DNA from 3 places in the Paenibacillus sp. 01T424 genome. Region 1 is predicted to be linked to each of the others. Evidence: a T-box and tRNA genes for the amino acid it is inferred to sense, from the RefSeq annotation. Region 1 holds a T-box; the other regions hold tRNA genes.
What was found. A T-box is a leader RNA that pairs with one kind of tRNA and senses whether it is charged. The one in region 1 lies ahead of AC1DPK_RS30975 (arginine--tRNA ligase), so its partner is inferred to be a tRNA-Arg.

Region 1 (6,181 bases):
GTCGTGAATGAGGTCATTGATGAGGGCAGGCCGAATGGTATGCGTAATAGTTTATGGTATCAATTAACAGGCGAAGATTTCATTAAAGTTGCCTTTACTGAAACGCGTAGATTGCTCGATGAGTTGTATGCGCAGGACCCGATAAAATATGCAAAGGCTAAGGATTCCAAGCTAGTTATTAATGATTACGGAACAAATAATCCGCAAAAAGCAAACTTTTTATTAACCCTTGTAAAGAGATTAAAAGCAGAAGGTGTGCCTATTGATTCGGTTGGCCACCAAACTCATATTAACATTAGCGGACCGTCAATTCAGCAAATTTCGAATTCAATTAAGATGTTCGGTGAGGCCGGCTTCGACAACCAATTAACTGAATTTGATGTCTCGGTTTATTCGAACAACACGGATGCCTATCAAGAAGTGCCTCAAGATTTGCTTGCCAAACAAGGTTACCGTTTTAAAGAGTTGTTCGAAGAATTGAGAAATTGGATGATATGGGCAGGACAGCTGAAAATCCGGAAGGCTGGATAAGTAATGTTACCTTCTGGGGAATCGCTGACGACCATACATGGCTCCACAATCGTCCGGTCACTCGTCAAGACGCGCCATTTGCTTTCGATAAAAACTTCCAAGCGAAACCTGCTTATTGGGGAATGGTTGATCCAACGAAGCTGGTAGCGGTGAAGAAAACTGCAAATGCTGCAAATGGAAGTCCAAACCCAAGCAACATCAATGATATTTTCTGGAGTACAATTCCAGCTATTTCATTGGAGAAGAGCGGCGTATTAGATGCTGCTATGAAAGTGCTGTGGGATGAAAATAATATCTATGTAAAGGCAATCGTGACTGATCCATCGAAATTTGCTGGTGATAAGGTCGATTTGTTCGTGAAGAGCGGAAATGAAATTAAAAAGGTACAGGTTGAAAGAGGGGTAGCTAACGCTGTAGAAACGAATAAAGGTTATACAATTACTGCTGCTATTCCGTTAAGCGGAAGCGCAGTGGACAGCAAAGTATCTTTTGATATTCGCGTCACAGATTCTGGTTCAGATGACGGTACTGAGCATGGCAAGAATGGCAGTATCATTTCGTGGAGCGATCTTGGAAACAATCAAGATCAGAATAGCAGCGGTTATGGCGAGTTGACGCTTATCTCAGGAACAAAAGTATCAACTGCAAAATACGGCACGCCTATTCTCGACGGTGAAATGGATGCAATGTGGGCGAGCGCCAGCAAGCTTGCTACCCAAGTTAAAGTAGAAGGCGGCGAAGGATCTAAAGCTGAATTTTATACGATGTGGGACGATAAGCATCTTTATGTTTATGCTTTGGTAACCGACAAAAAATTGTCGGATGCGAGTCCAAACCCATGGGAACATGATTCCATTGAAGTTTTCGTAGACCAAAACAATGGAAAAACTAGCGCTTATGAGGGTGATGATGGTCAATATCGAATTAATTACAAAAATCTGCATACGGTAGGCGGTCATGCCTCTCATGACAACTACACTTCGGTGACGAAGACAGTTTATGGGACTGATAATATTGCTACGGGTTACATTGTAGAGGCTGCAATCAACTTGGATTTGATCACTCCAAGCAACGAGACGATCATTGGTTTTGATCTTCAGGTCAACAATGACGATAACGGCACGGGTAAAAGAGATAGCGTATGGATGTGGAACGATCCAACAGGAAAGTCTTATGAGAACACCTCACGATTCGGTGTGCTTGTATTAGCTGGCAAGCCTAATGGCGGCGGAGACCCTAATCCTGGCGGCAACGGCAACACAGGCAGCATTCCTGCTAATAAACCAGGGGAAATTAATGTTACTATAGATGCGAACGGCAATGCTAAGGCATCTATCAGTGCTGCCGATGTGAAAGTTGCTATTGCAGATGCTAAAGCCGGTTTGTTGAAATTCCAGGCTAAAGCTGTGGATAAGGCGAAGCAGGTCGCTTTCAATATTTCTGTTGAGCAAGTTCAAGCTGCGAAAACGGCAGGTATTAAAACCATCGAATTCAACGCTGGCCTTGCTACTGTTCAATTGCCGATTTCATTATTCGAAGCCACTGAATCGACAGGAAATATTGAACTCATTGTTAATAAAATCGCAGCCGAGACAATGTCTAGCGAGGTTCGTGAACAGATTGGAACGAATGCGGTTTATGATTTCAGCTTAATCATTGGCGGCAAGATGATAAGCCAGTTTGGAAATGGTCTGTCTGTAGATGTATCTGTGCCTTACGAGTTGAAGAATGGCGAAAATGCAAATCAAATCGTCATATTGTATATTTCTGAGGATGGGAAGCTTGAAGTGCTTGCGAATAGCAGATACGATGCTGTTACAGGTATAGCCAAGTTTATTACGACTCATTTTAGTAAATATGCTGCTGTTTCAATCGATGTAAGCTTTAAAGATATAACTTCTGTTACATGGGCGAAAGACAGTATTATCGGGCTTGCAGCTCGTGGCATCGTTACGGTTGCATCTTCACAAGCTTTTGAGCCTAATCGTTCAGTGACGAGAGCAGAGTTTATCCATATGCTTATTCAAACGCTAAACCTGAAGCAAGCAGGAGCGATCAGCACATTCCATGATGTGAAGGAAGGCGCTTGGTATTATAATTCAGTTGCTTCAGCTCAGCAATTAGGCATTGTTACTGGGTTGTCAGATGGGACATTCGGCATTAATAACAAAATAAGCCGTCAGGATATGGCAGCAATGGCATACAGAGCGTTGCAGAAAGCGGGCATTCCGTTAGAACAAGTGAACGATAAAGCCCAGTTCAACGATGCAGCAGCAATAGCTGAATATGCCAAAGAGGCTGTAGCCATGCTGCAAGCAGCAGGTACAATTAATGGCATGGGCAACGGCAGCTTCGCACCAAATCAAACGGCAAGCCGTGCACAAGCAGCTGTCATTTTATATCAGTTGCTGCAAAAATCTACGAAATAACTTCTATGTATTTCAAATACAAATGAGTTAAAAAAGAGCCGATAAGATGTTTGTTGGGATATGAGTGCTGGCCCCGTTCTGGGGCTGGCCCATATACAATTCTTCTTAACGGCTCTTGGTTTATTTTCCAACTAGTACAAATACATTGCCATCAGGGGCTTCGAATACAGCGACATGCCCAGACTCCGTAGCAAAGGGTGTTCTAATCCATTGAATTTCTTCATTTTTGCTTAACTCGTTGTGTGCTTCACGGACATCTTCAACAAGAATTTCAACTTCAGTAAATTTATTGTCAGGATGATTGCTAAGAACAAGTTCAGAGCTGTCCTTCATTGGAAATTTTAGACCGATGATTTTCCAAACAAACCCATCCTCTAATGCTCGTTCTATTTTCCAGCTTTCAGTTAGACCCATTGCAGTGTAAAAGGCAAGAGATTTCTCAATTTCGATCGTGTGAATGCAAACGCATTCTAGTTTCTTAAACATAAGGTGCAACTCCTTTGTTATCAATGAGAACATACGTTCTATAATAGATTCTACTATTTTCCATATTGAAAAGCAACCATAAGTAGTATTATACTTTTTATGGATTGGGGGAATATAGGCATGCTTGAATTCTTGTATCACTACTATGATGAATCGACTGGTCCATTCCGCAATTTATCAGACTTAAATCCAGAGGAAGCAGATCGTGTTTTAAACGAAATCATAGTTCAAAATAAAGGCTTCGCTAGCAAACGGTCCACGGATTATTTGAAAATTCGACGGAGTCTCGAATTAAAAGCAAGAGATTTATTTATAGATAAAGGCGGCATGCCCATTCGGAAGTTTCCCCATTATATGACTCTCGGGGAATGTCCATGGCTCTTAGAATGGTATCCAGCAGGTAAAGTACTGCAAGTTCCAATGTCGAATTTCGAGTCAAATACGATTAGTTTTACTTATGGAGATTTGTTTCCGACGATGAGGTTCCAAGACGGAAAGCCTTATCGAGGTCAGGTCTATACTTTGAATGAGATCTTTGAAGTAGTAAGAGAATTTGGATTGCCTCAAGAATGGAATGCCAAAGGAGAGAGAGGACCAGAAAGATACATCGAAGTGCAAGTGTGGGATGATGAACCGTTGAACAAATGGAAGTTATAGTTCGAAAAATGCAGCGAAGCTTGACACCGCGATACACTTCCTGTATAAATACTTCTAAGCATATGAGTTAGAAATAACAACATTAGCGATTGGGACAGTAGTCTAGGACCGATAGTTGCAGCGAGCCGGGTTAGTGGAAGCCGGTACGGATGTCTTAGATGAAGCGGGCCCATGAAATGGTTTGCCGAAACGAACGAAGTTACTTAGTAGGCAAATCCGGTCATTGACCGTTACGAAAACGAGGGGTCAAGCTGCTTATTAGGCTTGGCACTTAGAGTGGTACCACGGGATCTTTATGGCTCTCGTCTCTTATTTTAGAGACGGGGGCCTTTTTTATTTTGATAATAGGAGGAATTACAATGATTCATAAGCTGATTATTGGAGCAATTGAAGAAATAACGCAAGGCATGCTGGAAGAGGGACGTACAGAGCGACCTGAAAATCTCAAAATTGCGGTCGAGCATCCCGTTAACTTAGCGCATGGCGATTATAGCAGCAATATTGCGATGCAGCTTGCTAGGCTTTTAAAACGTGCACCTTCATTGATTGCAGACGACTTCAAACAAAAGTTAATCAAGCATCCAAGTCTTTCCTCATCCATAAAAAAGATTGAAATTGCTTCACCCGGGTTTCTTAACTTTTATGTGAATTGGTCTTGGTGGGCAGTCAATGCAGATCAGCTATCTTCGCAGAAAACGACAGTTAACAAAAAAGTGCTTGTTGAGCATACATCTATCAATCCAAATAAATCAGCGCATATTGGTCATTTGCGTAATTCCTGCGTAGGCGATACGATTGCGCGAATGCTCAGAAGGACGGGTCATCAGGTTGAGGTGCACAACTACATTGATGATCTAGGCAACCAATTAGCGGATACGGTGGTAGGCATTCTTCAGACAAAGTCGGTGCTGCCTTACGAGCGTTTTGGGGATTTTTGCTGGGATACGTATTCAAGCATTAATCGAGCTTATAAAGAGCAGCCAGAATTGCTTGAACAACGTACCAAGGTTCTTGCAGAGCTGGAAGAAGGGCATTCGAATGTAGCATGGATGGGCTTGTTGGTAGCAGAAAGAATTGTACGCGAGCATGTCGAGGAAATGAAGCAGTTTGGCATCACGTATGATGTTCTGGTGTGGGAAAGCAATATTGTGCGTGAAGGCTTCTGGGCTCGCGCGTTTGAACTGCTGCAGTCAACGGGAATATTCCGCAAGGAAACAGAAGGGAAGCTGAAGGGCTGTTATGTGCTGAAGCATTCTGATGAAAACGGAGAACAAGAGGAACAATCGGATTTCCACGCAGATAAAGTGCTCGTTCGCTCAAACGGAATTTTGACTTATACGGCCAAGGATATTGCTTACCATCTGTGGAAGTTTGGATTGCTCGATAACGATTTCCGTTACCAGAAGTTTTCTGATGGTCTGTGGTCAACGCATACGAGTGGTGTAAGGAAAAAAATCGGTCATGCGGATATGGTCATAAATGTAATTGATCAGCGCCAAGAGTATCCGCAGGCTATGGTTAAACAAGCATTGCTCGCTTTGGGTTTTCAGGAGCAAGCAGAGCAGTTAAAGCATGTCAGTTATGGTGTTGTTGCATTAAGCCCTAATACCGCAAATGGTTTAGGTATCGATACGTCAGACGGCAAGCATGCGTATGCGATGTCAGGCAGGCAAGGAATCGGCATAAAAATAGCGGATTTCTTAGTAAGAATGGAACAAATCATAGACGCAAAAAGATCCCGTAAAGGCGGCTTGGCAAGCCGTACAATAGCAGCAGCATCGATTCGTTATTACTTGCTTCGTTTTCATTTGCAAACAGAGGTTGTGTTTGATCTTGATCAAGCAACCGAAATATCCGGCAATACAGGTGTTTATCTGATGTATACGTGTGCTCGCTCCAGCAGTATTTTGAAGAGAGCAGGCGACACTGAGTTTAACCCACAAGCTCTAGCTGAGATTAGCGATCTTGAGAATCAAGAGCATTCATTGCTGAGACATTTAGCTTATTGGCCAGAAACGCTAGAAGCTGCCGCTTTGGAGCTGTCTCCTAATCAGCTTTGTACGTATGTATATGAGCTT
Region 2 (6,181 bases), on a different contig from region 1:
GTTTGATGAGCTGTCCAGCATGGATGAAGCGGAGATGTTTCATTTCTCGCACAGTCCGTTTGGCTCAGCAAGCGACGGCGAAATCAATGCTGGCTACGATCAGTTGATTGAGCGTATTTACAGGCAATTGTATGAGTTTGGAACGGACACGACGAAGCAGCATATCGAATCCATGCAGTTTTTTTAATAAGCAGATAAGCAAGCATAAACAGGGTGTTGCAGAAGCTGAATAGCAGCGGCAACATCCTGTTTTTTTATAAAACAATAAATAAATATAAGATGATTGATACTATAAAAATGAATATGAGTGTTTTTTCCAAATTATATCGCTGCTTTTACGTAATCATTTCTATTATATTGCTGCAAAAAATGATATACTTCTACAAAAAATAGTGGAGGGTTTTCGTTTTGCAAAAGTTAGTTTTTTTTGTCGGAGTAGCGGGGACGGGCAAAACAACGGTAGCTAGAAAGTTGTCTGCTCGCATTCCAGCTGCTTTTCTTGACCGGGATACGATAGGCGGTCGTTTTGTTGAGGCTATATTGGAGTTAAACGGCCTGGATAAAAGAGATCGGGATTCTGATTATTACAAAAAGCATTTGCGTGATTTGGAATATGATACGGCGAAGGACGTATGTATCGAAAATTTGGCTGCTGGTCAAAACGTATTTATGATTTCACCTTTTACGGCAGAACTGAAAAACAAACAGTGGATCGAAGAGGTTGTTGAAGCAGCAGGCCTCACGATGAGCGAGGTAGTCGTTAAAGTGGTTGTTGTCACGCTGCTGGATATGGAGCTGCAAAAAAATCGGATCATTGGGCGTCAAACAGAGCGCGATCAGTGGAAACTGGACAACTGGGGCGACTTTGAGAAGCGGATTGAATTTGTTCCGCAAATCAACTGGGATATTCCTAACTCCTCCATCCTCGTGTTTGATAATAGCGGAGAGCTAACGGAAGAGAAGGCCGAGCAATTATTCCAATTTGTTAATGAACAGCAGGCAACATTATCCGTTTAATATAATRAGAAAAGGCGGCTTCATTTAGGAAATTGCCCTATGAAGCCGCCTTTTTATTTGTGATTTTGGGATTAAACGGTTTTCAAAAATGATTTCAATTGCTGGATAAWGGCTTGTGCCYCAGCTTTAGGCTCACGTGCTTTATGTGTAATAATGCCATGCGTCAATAGGAGCTCTTGGTTCAAGGGCAATGACAGCAGCGTACCTGCGGCTACCTCATTAGCTACATTTGATTCTGGTACGAATGAGATACCCATTCCGCAAGCAACCGTCTGCTTAATGAGCTCAACACTGGAGAAAGACAAATGATCGGCAAGCTCAACATCGACTTCTCTCAGCATATCGCGTCCATAAGTGTGGTAGATACACTGATCCCCGAAGCTAATGAAGGCGTTGTCGTGCAACGCTTGCCATCCAAGCTGCGCGAAGCGCTCTTCCAGCGCAGGAGCACAGATCAGCAAGAGCTTCTCTTCTATTAAAGGTGCAAATAGAAGGTCGTCACGTTCCGGAGGCTTGGGGACAATGCCAAGGTCAGCGCGATGATTTAAGACTTGTGCGGTAATATCATGCTGCAGACCAGGCGTTAAATGCAGCTTGATCTTGGTATATTGCTGGAGAAAGCCGGTTAAAAAAAGCGGCAGATGAGAGATGGCAAACGACTCTAGAGCTCCAATTCGAACGATACCAGACGGCATGCCAGACTCCGAGAACGCATCCTGAAGCGAATGTCCAAGCTGGATAAATTGATACGCATAGGGAGCTAGCAGCAAGCCTGCTTCTGTTGGCTCTACACCGCGCGGCAAACGGTGAAATAGCTTTTTGCCGCTTGCTGTTTCCAAATGTCGAATATGTGAGGTTACCGTCGATTGAACGTAACCGAGACGATCAGCGGCACCGCTGAAGCTTTTCTCCTCCAGCACAGCAGTAAATGTAACAAAAAAACGTCCTTCCCAAGACTCCAGCATGTTATCTCCCCTTAGGTATCGGAATTTGAAATGGGTTCCATTGTAAATATTCAATTCTCGAATGATTCCTCTTATGATAGCATGATGTCATAATAAGAGAAACGGGGAATGAAAAATGCTGAGAAATAAAAATTGGAAGCCGCTGGCGGCAGCGGTTGTTGGCACCGTTGTTATCGCATTGCTGCTGACCATGGGCGATTTAATGTCGATTACGCTGATGATGGCTCCGTTTGGGGCCAGCTGTGTTATCGTATTTGTTTTGCCAGATAGTCCGCTTGCCAAAGCCAGAAATGTTGTTGGAGGCCATTTGATCAGCACTGGAGCTGGTCTTGTGATGCTGCATCTCTTCGGTGATTCAACATGGATCATTGCACTATCTGTTGGATTGTCCATCCTTCTGATGCAGCTTACAAGAACCGTTCATCCACCCGCAGGTGCTGATCCGCTTGTTGTCATGCTAAGCCATGCCGGGTGGTCCTATCTGTTTACTCCGGTCCTATTCGGAGCGGTGCTGATCGCGCTTGCCGCTTATGGTTATAGGAAATTATTGGCGACCAAGTTAGCAGCTTTGAAGTCATAGAAATAAAAAAAGGGCTGATCCAGTTGGTAAATACCGGAATCAGCCTCTTTTAAATAGATCAATATATAATAAAAAAACCACCTGAGTAGGCGGCGTTAATGGATATTAATATGGCGTCCCGGAAGAGATTCGAACTCCCGACCGACGCCTTAGAAGGGCGTTGCTCTATCCAGCTGAGCTACCGGGACACAAGAAATAATATAGCACACATCATTAAAATATTGCAAGCACTTTTTTGAATTTATATTCTTTTTATTATAAAATAAGATTTATGAGTTGTCGGAATACTACATTTGTTTTTTCTTTTGATTGTACATGGTATAATCGTACGCAAGATTGTCCGAATGAACAAAAGGCACGACCATAAGGCGGTGTTATCATTACAACTCCCAATGACACACAAGGCGACAACAAGGATAACGTTTACTTGTTCCCTAGCATGCTGGACCATTATCAGGTACAGTTAACCCGTATGCTGGAAGCGGAACAATACGGGGAGGCCAAGGAGTTGCTGCGCTTTTTGCTGCAATGCCAGGGCGAGGATGCTCGCCATTATGAAGAGTGGGACAGCTTACTTACGTGGCTTGACATGGCTTTTCCTGGAGAAGGAAATGATGGAGAAGATTCGGGATTCCTATCGGCCAAGCGAGAGAAGGAAGAGGACGAGGCGACTATGCGCGAGCAGCTACTTAATCCTCCTGATCAAGATGAAGCTTATGTGAACCAAGTGCTCTACATCATGCAAAATCATCCGATGATCGATCAGCAAATTCTTGCTCTTGAACGTGCTGCTTATATTCAGACTCCAGAAGTGGATGATTCCATTAAAAATTGGCTGGTAACCCAGCAGGTTCACCCTGTCGTTCAGTTTAAGGCACTGCAATGCTTGCGCAAGCGGGGTGCTGCCGGTTTACTGACACTGGAGAGACTTGGTGAAACCGTAGAGCTTGATTTGGAAGCGACGCCTCTTTCTATGGATGAATTCCCTTCGCCAATTATTAGGATATTGGAGCGGACAGAGCAGGTTGCCGAGGTCGATGATCCCACATTGCCGCATTTTGCTAGAGAGCTTTGGAAGGAAAGTTTACAGTTTTTGTATGGTACGGCTGCTTATCATTGGATGTTGAGAGAAGACGAGGATACAGTCGATTATTTTGCAGCTGCGCTGCATTTGACGCTGCTTCTTACCGTTTACGGCTCGGCAAACGATGACGATATTCGTGATACATACGGCATTACCGAAGGTTTAAGGTTCCGTTATGAGCAAGCATGCAAGGCGCTTAGACAGGTTGCCGTTTTGCAGCAATCGGGAGAAGATGAGCCAGAGTCTTGATAATCTGGGCTAGCTTGTTTATAATAGAATGGTTTATGAAACGTGATAACTACTGATGCATGAGCATTTTCGGAGGGGAAGGCATAAAATGAAAGCAACTTGGGAAAAAATAGACAAGAACATCGTGTCGATCGACGTGGAGGTAGGGGCGGAGAAAGTCACTGTTGCTCTTGATCAAGCATTTAAGAAAGTCGTTCAAAAAGTAAACGTACCTGGATTCCGTAAAGGTAAAGTGCCTCGCGGCATGTTCGAATCCCGTTTCGGTATTGAGAGCCTGTACCAGGATGCAATTGACATTCTGTTGCCAGATGCTTATTCCGATGCGATCAAAGAAACTAATCTTGAGCCGGTTGACCGTCCTGAGATTGAAGTTGAGCAATTCGCAAAAGGCGAAACATTCAAATTCAAAGCAAAAGTTATCGTTAAGCCAGAAGTTACACTTGGCGAATACAAAGGCTTGGAAGTTGAATCCGTTGTTTCTGAAGTTACAGAAGAGGAAATCGCAGCTGAACTTGAGCGTTTGCAACAGCGTCATGCTGAGCTTACTGTTGTTGAAGAAGGCGCAGCGGCTAACGGCGACATCACAGTTATCGATTTCGACGGTTATGTAGACGGCGAAGCGTTTGAAGGCGGAGCAAGCGAGCGTTATTCACTAGAGCTTGGTTCGAATTCCTTTATTCCAGGTTTCGAAGAGCAAGTGGTTGGCATGCAAATCGGAGATTTCAAGGACATTGAAGTTAATTTCCCTGAGAGCTACCATGCAGAGCACCTCGCAGGCAAACCAGCTGTGTTCAAAGTGAAGCTTCACGAAATCAAACGCAAAAGCTTGCCAACGCTAGACGATGAGTTTGCAAAAGACGTAAGCGAGTTCGATACGCTTGAAGAGTACAAGCAGGATCTCGTTAGCAAACTTAAAGAGCGCAAAGATCAAGAAGGCGAACAAGCTCGCGAAACAGCAGTTGTTGACAAAGCTACGGCAGCAGCAGATGTTGAAATTCCAGAGCCAATGATCGTGACTGAAACGGATTACATGATCAAAGATTTCGAAAACCGTCTTAAAATGCAAGGCATGAACATGGACCTATACTTCCAATTCTCCGGTCAAAACGAATCTGTTCTTCGCGATCAAATGCGCGCAGATGCTGAGAAACGCGTTCGCAACAACCTTGTGCTTGATGCAATTGCTAAAGCAGAAAACATCGTTGCAAACGACGAAGATTTGAACGAAGAGCTTGAGAAGCTGTCCAAATCATACAACCGTCCTTCTGCTGAGCTTCGCGACATTTTTGAGAAAAACGGAAATCTTAGCAACTTGCAGGAAGATATTGCACTTCGCAAAACAATTAAGTTCTTGCTTGAAAACAGCAAAGCTGTTTAATAGCCACATACGAATAATTGAATAAATGCTTCACTCAGGATAAGGCACGTCGTTGATACGTGCCTTATTTTGACCCTACATATGGAAATGTGCTTGTTTTGGAGGCTAAACTCCGTACATATCGAACGGCCGGCGTCGTATAATGTATTAGTGGAAAAATGACATGAATACGATGACGTGTTACAATAAGTAAGTAACCAAAGTCATAAACGAAAAGAGGTTGGTCGCATGAATCTAGTACCGATCGTAGTCGAACAAACGAATCGCGGGGAACGTTCTTACGATATTTACTCCCGTTTGCTGAAGGACCGTATCATTTTCCTTGGGAGCGCAATCGATGATGATGTTGCAAACTCCATCATTGCACAGCTGCTGTTTCTGGCGGCCGACGACCCAGAGAAAGACATTCATCTATACATTAACTCTCCCGGCGGCTCCGTGACTGCGGGAATGGGTATTTTTGATACGATGCAATATATTAAGCCTGAGGTGTCCACGATTTGTATGGGCATGGCAGCAAGCATGGGTTCGCTGCTTCTTACAGCGGGAGCGAAGGGCAAGCGTTTTGCGCTTCCTAACGCTGAGGTTATGATCCATCAACCACTTGGCGGCGTACGCGGTCAAGCATCTGATATCAAAATCCATGCTGATTGGATTTTGAAAACGAAACAAAAGCTAAACCAAATTTACGTAGACCGCACCGGACAGCCTTATGAAAAAATCGACCGAGATACCGACCGTGACAACTTCATGAGCGCGGAAGAGGCTCTTGCCTACGGTTTGATTGACAAGGTGATTACTGCACCGGTATCGACGATTTAATCGAAGGGGTGATTACATGTTTAAATTCAACGACGAAAAAGGCCAGTTGAAATGTTCTTTCTGCGGCAAATCGCAGGATCAAGTAC
Region 3 (6,181 bases), on a different contig from region 1:
CGTAATTTTTCCATCTTCAAGCGGCACGTTAAAATCAACGCGAACAAATACTCGTTTACCAGCTAGTTCTGCAACATCACGTACACTTTTCTTATTCATCTATGAAGCCTCCCGAAAATGTGTTATGGAAAGGTATAGCGGTAGAATACAAAAAAAAGAAGGGCGTTCCTTCAAAGAAGAAACGCCCCCATGAATTACGACTCTAGAAGCCGCAAATCAAAAACCTTAGCTCCGCATGCGCGGAATGCTGCGGTCTTTAGTCCGTCTTCTTTGCTTACAGACCTTTGCTAGCAATGTAAGCAGCAAGATCAACTACGCGGTTCGAGTAGCCCCACTCGTTGTCGTACCATGAAATGACTTTAACCATGTTGCCTTCAACAACCATAGTCGAAAGACCATCAATTGTAGAAGAAGCAGGATCAGTGTTGTAGTCGCTAGATACAAGCGGCAATTCGTTGTAGTTCATGATGCCTTTAAGAGCGCCTTCTGAAGCTTCTTTGAATGCAGCGTTAACTTCTTCAACAGTTACATTAACTTTAAGCTCAGCAACAAGGTCAGTTACGGAAACGTTAGGCGTAGGAACACGCATAGCCATACCGTTCAATTTACCTTTAAGCTCTGGAAGAACTAGTGAAACAGCTTTCGCTGCGCCAGTTGAAGAAGGAATGATGTTCTCAGCAGCTGCGCGAGCACGACGCAAGTCTTTGTGAGGAACGTCAAGAACGGATTGGTCATTTGTGTATGAGTGAATTGTAGTCATCATACCTTTAACGATTCCGAATTTGTCGTTCAATACTTTTGCGAAAGGAGCAAGGCAGTTCGTTGTGCAAGAAGCGTTGGAAATAATGGTGTGTGCCGCAGCGTCGTATTTATCTTCGTTAACGCCGATAACTACTGTAATATCTTCGTTCGTTGCAGGTGCGGAGATGATAACTTTTTTAGCGCCGCCTTGCAAGTGAAGCTCAGCTTTTTCTTTCGCTGTGAAAATACCAGTTGATTCAACTACGATTTCAACGCCTACCGAACTCCAAGGAAGGTCTGCAGGGTTGCGCTCTGCGAATACTTTGATTTCGCGGCCATTTACGATAAGCGCGCCTTCTTTAGCTTCTACAGTACCGTCAAGTTGACCGTGTGTTGTATCGTATTTCAGAAGATGTGCCAGTGTTGCAGTATCCGTAAGATCATTTACTGCCACGATTTGAACATCAGGGTTGTTCAGTGCTGCGCGGAATACGTTACGGCCGATGCGACCAAAACCATTAATACCAACTTTAACCATTTTTGTTTCCTCCTAAGCGTTTTTAAAAGATTTATGAATATATTTCAAGACATTTTGCAGGTATGCCTTAACAGCAATTTGCAAAGCGTCATGATTCCTTATTGCCTTCTTCTTGACTATGCTTCTCTTGATCGATCAAAGCTACGATTTCGAGTGCCGCTGCTTCATCCGTTACGAGTACATCATTGTGTCCAAAGCGCATCACTGCCGCTATAGCCTCGCCTTTGCTCTTGCCGCCGGCTACACCTATAACAACTTCAGTTTTAACAATATCCTCGAGCCGTAACCCCACCGTTTGCATTTTGTGCACGACAGCGCCTTTTCGGTCAAAATAAAACCCGAATGACTCCGCCAAAGCACCCTCAGCTTCCATAGCATCAATAACTTCACGCTCTAGCCGCCTGCGTCTTGCCATAACCATAGCATCTCCGATACCATGTACAACGATGCGAGCACTGCGGATGACATCCACAATTTCTCGAATGTTCGGCTCCTGCATAATAGATGCAAAAGCTTCCTCTCCCAGATGATCCGGTACATGCAGAAGTCTGTACTGCGCTCCTGTACGCTTAGCCATCATGGAAGCAATCGTATTCGCTTGGTAATCCAAGCTCTCCCCTAGACCGCCTCTAGCCGGTACGAACAAGTTCGTATTCAGCTGAGAAGAACTAATCAGTTGATTCGACAGCTGTGCAATCGTCGTTCCGCCTGTTACAGCTACAACGTCGTTAGGCTGCATTACCTTAATAAGCACCTGACATCCCGCACGTCCAAGCTCTCGCTTTGTTTGGGCAGAGACTTCCGAATCGCCAGCAACTATAATGACCTGCGATAGGCCGTAGTGACTGCGAATCGTTTCCTCCAGTTCGGATAGTCCGAACATTGTCTTGTAGAATGGCTCAAGCTGCTCTAATAGAAGCTTGCCTGAATCGCTAATCCGCATGCCTCCCGAATGAATCTCGAGCAGCCCCTGCGTCTTTAGGAAATCGGTCTCTGCCCGAAGCATACGCTCCGTCATCGATAATACAGAAGCCAACGTTCGACGTCCGATTAAATCCGATACCATTACTTGATGCAAAATCGAATATCGTTTCTTCATGACCTCTAGCAGATCAGGCACAAGCTGCTGCTGCAGTTCAATGATCTGACGCATTTCTCATCCTTCACTCCATCGGCCTATAGCGTATTCGGTTCAAAATACGTTGGACTCAATATGTCCCGCGGTATCATTTCAAGTCCCACCTTTAGTTTATCGGAAATAACCGATTGTAGCAATAGCCGATTATCAATTGGAAACGGTTTCCGACGCATTTTTAACAAATTTAATTTTTGAACATCGCTTGCTTTAAAATCTTTAATATCATATAATCATTTTTGCGACTATTTTCTTACAAAAGCAGATAGCAGCAACAGCAACTTTTTCTTATGCGCCCGTGGTCCAATGGATATGACGCAGCCCTCCGAAGGCTGAGATCTAGGTTCGATTCCTTGCGGGCGCGCCATTACTTTTCATTATCGCAAGTTCAAACTCTATATTGATACACACGAACCGTTCCTATACGCTGGAACGTTTTTTTTATTTTAAGCAACGGCCAAGTGATTAATCTCCCGCTACAACATCCAACCTATGCCTCATTGAAAACACTCCAAATTGCGCTTGTTTATTTCATCCAATCCACTTCAATCCCATTTTTTTCGTATACGCAGCAAGGGAAATGCAGACCTGTTTGACTATCTTTGACTTTTGACTTTTCATCCGTTATTATGAGAATACGATTTAACCATTCATTGTTTTTTTAGGAGGGGGCTTACGTTGGATATGAATTTCGTTCCTATGGTTATTGAGCAAAACAATCGGGGTGAGCGTGCGTATGACATTTACTCTCGCCTACTGAAAGATCGCATTATTTTTCTAGGATCAGGTGTAAATGACGTGGTGGCCAACTCCATCATCGCTCAATTGTTATTCCTGGCGGCAGACGACCCTGAGAAGGACATTTCTCTTTATATTAACAGCCCGGGCGGCTCAATTACGGCAGGCATGGCTATTTACGATACGATGCAATATATTAAACCTGATGTATCTACGATTTGTGTAGGTATGGCTGCTTCTATGGGTGCTTTCTTGCTTACTGCAGGTGCAATTGGCAAACGTTACGCGCTTCCGAACAGCGAAGTCATGATCCATCAGCCACTTGGCGGTGCAGAAGGCCAAGCAAGCGATATCGCCATTCGTGCGAAACGCATTATCGGCATGCGCGACAAGCTGAACGGTATTTTGGCAGAGCGCAGTGGACAATCGCTTGAACGTATCGAGAAAGATACAGACCGCGATTACTTCATGAGTGCAGCAGAAGCCAAAGAATATGGCTTGGTTGATAAAGTAATTGAGAAACTCGCATAATTCATTCCGATTCCGCTAGGTAATAGGTTTGAACGCAAAAAAGAGCAAGTTCGGATTCATCCGAGCCTGCTCTTTTTTTTAGTGCAAACACATTCGTAAGATTATTGTACATTCCATATAAAAAAAGAGCTGCCGCCGCAAGCTCATAATGAACCTGCGTGACTTCTCTCCTTCTTCATTATTGGTTCTCCAGCTCTTCTTTGCTTACCAAAGCGACTAAAGCGTTTACAGCCTGTTCTGCGTCCGAACCCTCGGCACTAATGGATACTTCAGTGCCAGAACTGATAGCCAAACTCATAATACCCATTATGGATTTAGCGTTTACTTTTTTGTCGTCTTTCTCTACAAATACTTCGGAGGAAAATTTGTTCGCTTCTTGTACGAATAATGCTGCTGGTCTTGCATGTAGTCCAGTCTTAAGACGAACAACAACCGGAAGCCTTGTCATGGAAACCATACCCCCTATATTTTTCTCAATCATTAGCATGCGGCAAAAGCTTATACGGCTCTGTTTGCCGTCTTCTGGCTGCAAAAGCTCGTTTCCGGACAAAGATAAGATGTGTAAGTATCAATGCTGCTTATTCTTATCTTTAAAAATTGCGTCATTTTAAATTATTATATCATTATACCAGCTGATGCACTAGGATAAAAGTTCAGACACCACGGATTTTTTCCGCAAGTGCGTCGATTTTGCGCAAACGATGGTTTACGCCTGACTTACTGACCTTTCCTCCGAGCATTTCGCCGACCTCTGTCAAATTCATATCCGGATGCTGAAGCCTTATCTCAGCTACTTCCTTCAGCTTATCAGGCAAGCTATCCAGTCCTACTTCACGTTGAAGCAGCTTAATGTTCTCGATCTGACGAACAGCTGCACCGATCGTTTTATTTAGATTGGCCGTTTCGCAGTTTACGATCCGGTTTACTGAATTGCGCATGTCGCGCATGATTCGAACATCTTCAAACTTGAACAGAGCTTGGTGCGCACCAATAATATTGAGGAGCTCGATTATTTTCTCGCCCTCTTTGATGTAGAAGATAAATCCCTTTTTCCGCTCAATGCATCTCGCGTTAAGATCAAATTTGTTCGCAAGGTCAACTAACGACTCACAATGCTCTTGGTACATCGAAGAGATTTCCAAATGATAAGATGAACCTTCTGGATTGTTAACCGATCCGCCAGCAAGAAACGCACCCCGTAGATAGGAGCGTTTGCAGCAAGGCTTGCGAATGATTTCCTTATCGATGCCTAAATTGAACATAAAACCTTCCGATACAATTTTGAGCTCGCTTAATATTTCCTGAACTCTAGCCGGTATACGGACAATATACACGTTGTTTTTTTTCAATCTCATCTTTTTACGGACAAGCAGTTCTACATGCACATCATAATGTTTTTTGAGCAGGGAATAAATCCTTCTGGCAATCGCGGCATTTTCCGTTGAGATGTCCAAAACGACTTTGCGGCTAGATACGCTAACCGAACCATTCATCCGTATGAGTGCAGATAGCTCCGCTATCTCACAGCAGCTGTCCGCTTCAATTAATGTCAGCTCTTTCTTTGTTTGGGCCGCAAATGACATTGTGTATCACCTCTTTCGTAACATCCAGTTCTCTACCAGCTTATAAATATGATGGCTTAAGCGTTCGGCATCATGCCGAAGAAAAGTGCGAAACAATACTAACCGATCCGCAATGACTTCATAACCCTTTTGCGTAACTGCATCTAAATCCAAATGGACGGCCTTTGCACCAAGCTCAGCATATCTGCTTTCGATTTGCGGCGGAATTTCGCCGTCATTTACAATGACATAATCGAATAGATGTTGACCGATATGAGCATGAATGGCATCAAGGTGATCGCCTACCGAATAGTTATCAGTTTCCCCAGGCTGCGTCATTACATTACATACAAATAATTTTACGGCTTCTGATTCCACGATCGCAGTTGCCAGTTTAGGAACTAGCAAGTTTGGAATAATACTTGTATATAAGCTGCCCGGTCCAATCAAAATAGCATCGGCCTGTTCGATGGCCTCGACCGCCTCTCGCAGCGGTTCGACATCGGCTGGTTCCAAAAATACTCGTTTAATGACCTTGCCAGCTTTAGGAATCATGGATTCCCCTGTGACAATGCTGCCATCAGCCATTTCCGCTTTAAGTACGATAGCCTGATTCGCTGCGGGCAGAACCCGTCCTCGAACCGCTAACACACGGCTCAGCTCACGAATCCCCGTTACAAAGTCGCCGGATATATCGGTCATTGCTGCCAGCATAAGATTGCCAAGGCTGTGGCCTGCAAGTCCCGGTACCGTTTTGAAACGATACTGAAGAACCTCAGTCAGCAGCGGCTCAGCATCCGCTAATGCCATAAGTACGTTCCGAATGTCACCCGGAGGCGGAATTTGCAGCTCATTGCGTAAAATGCCCGAGCTCCCGCCATCATCGGCAACCGTAACGATCGCGGTAATATCGAGCGGCTTCTCCTTAAGACCTCG

Region 2: it has a tRNA-Arg gene. The T-box ahead of AC1DPK_RS30975 (arginine--tRNA ligase) is inferred to sense a tRNA for this amino acid. The anticodon was not compared.
Region 3: it has a tRNA-Arg gene. The T-box ahead of AC1DPK_RS30975 (arginine--tRNA ligase) is inferred to sense a tRNA for this amino acid. The anticodon was not compared.

The regions. Positions count from the first base shown of each region.
Region 1 is NZ_JBFTPZ010000063.1:1,469-7,649, reverse strand. Features, by position in the region: gene AC1DPK_RS30995 (endo-1,4-beta-xylanase) at 1-531, shown strand, start outside; gene AC1DPK_RS30990 (sugar-binding protein) at 495-2,960, shown strand; gene AC1DPK_RS30985 (VOC family protein) at 3,081-3,446, opposite strand; gene AC1DPK_RS30980 (hypothetical protein) at 3,567-4,103, shown strand; T-box leader at 4,180-4,416, shown strand; gene AC1DPK_RS30975 (arginine--tRNA ligase) at 4,463-6,181, shown strand, end outside.
Region 2 is NZ_JBFTPZ010000037.1:9,515-15,695, forward strand. Features, by position in the region: gene AC1DPK_RS24455 (hypothetical protein) at 1-187, shown strand, start outside; gene AC1DPK_RS24460 (P-loop nucleotide/nucleoside kinase family protein) at 409-1,017, shown strand; gene AC1DPK_RS24465 (LysR family transcriptional regulator) at 1,089-1,982, opposite strand; gene AC1DPK_RS24470 (HPP family protein) at 2,098-2,562, shown strand; tRNA gene AC1DPK_RS24475 (tRNA-Arg) at 2,674-2,750, opposite strand; gene AC1DPK_RS24480 (hypothetical protein) at 2,990-3,895, shown strand; gene tig (trigger factor) at 3,984-5,273, shown strand; gene clpP (ATP-dependent Clp endopeptidase proteolytic subunit ClpP) at 5,502-6,095, shown strand; gene clpX (ATP-dependent protease ATP-binding subunit ClpX) at 6,112-6,181, shown strand, end outside.
Region 3 is NZ_JBFTPZ010000046.1:24,633-30,813, reverse strand. Features, by position in the region: gene AC1DPK_RS27355 (phosphoglycerate kinase) at 1-99, opposite strand, end outside; gene gap (type I glyceraldehyde-3-phosphate dehydrogenase) at 275-1,279, opposite strand; gene AC1DPK_RS27345 (sugar-binding transcriptional regulator) at 1,368-2,432, opposite strand; tRNA gene AC1DPK_RS27340 (tRNA-Arg) at 2,707-2,781, shown strand; gene clpP (ATP-dependent Clp endopeptidase proteolytic subunit ClpP) at 3,099-3,683, shown strand; gene AC1DPK_RS27330 (HPr family phosphocarrier protein) at 3,862-4,131, opposite strand; gene whiA (DNA-binding protein WhiA) at 4,337-5,266, opposite strand; gene AC1DPK_RS27320 (gluconeogenesis factor YvcK family protein) at 5,273-6,181, opposite strand, start outside.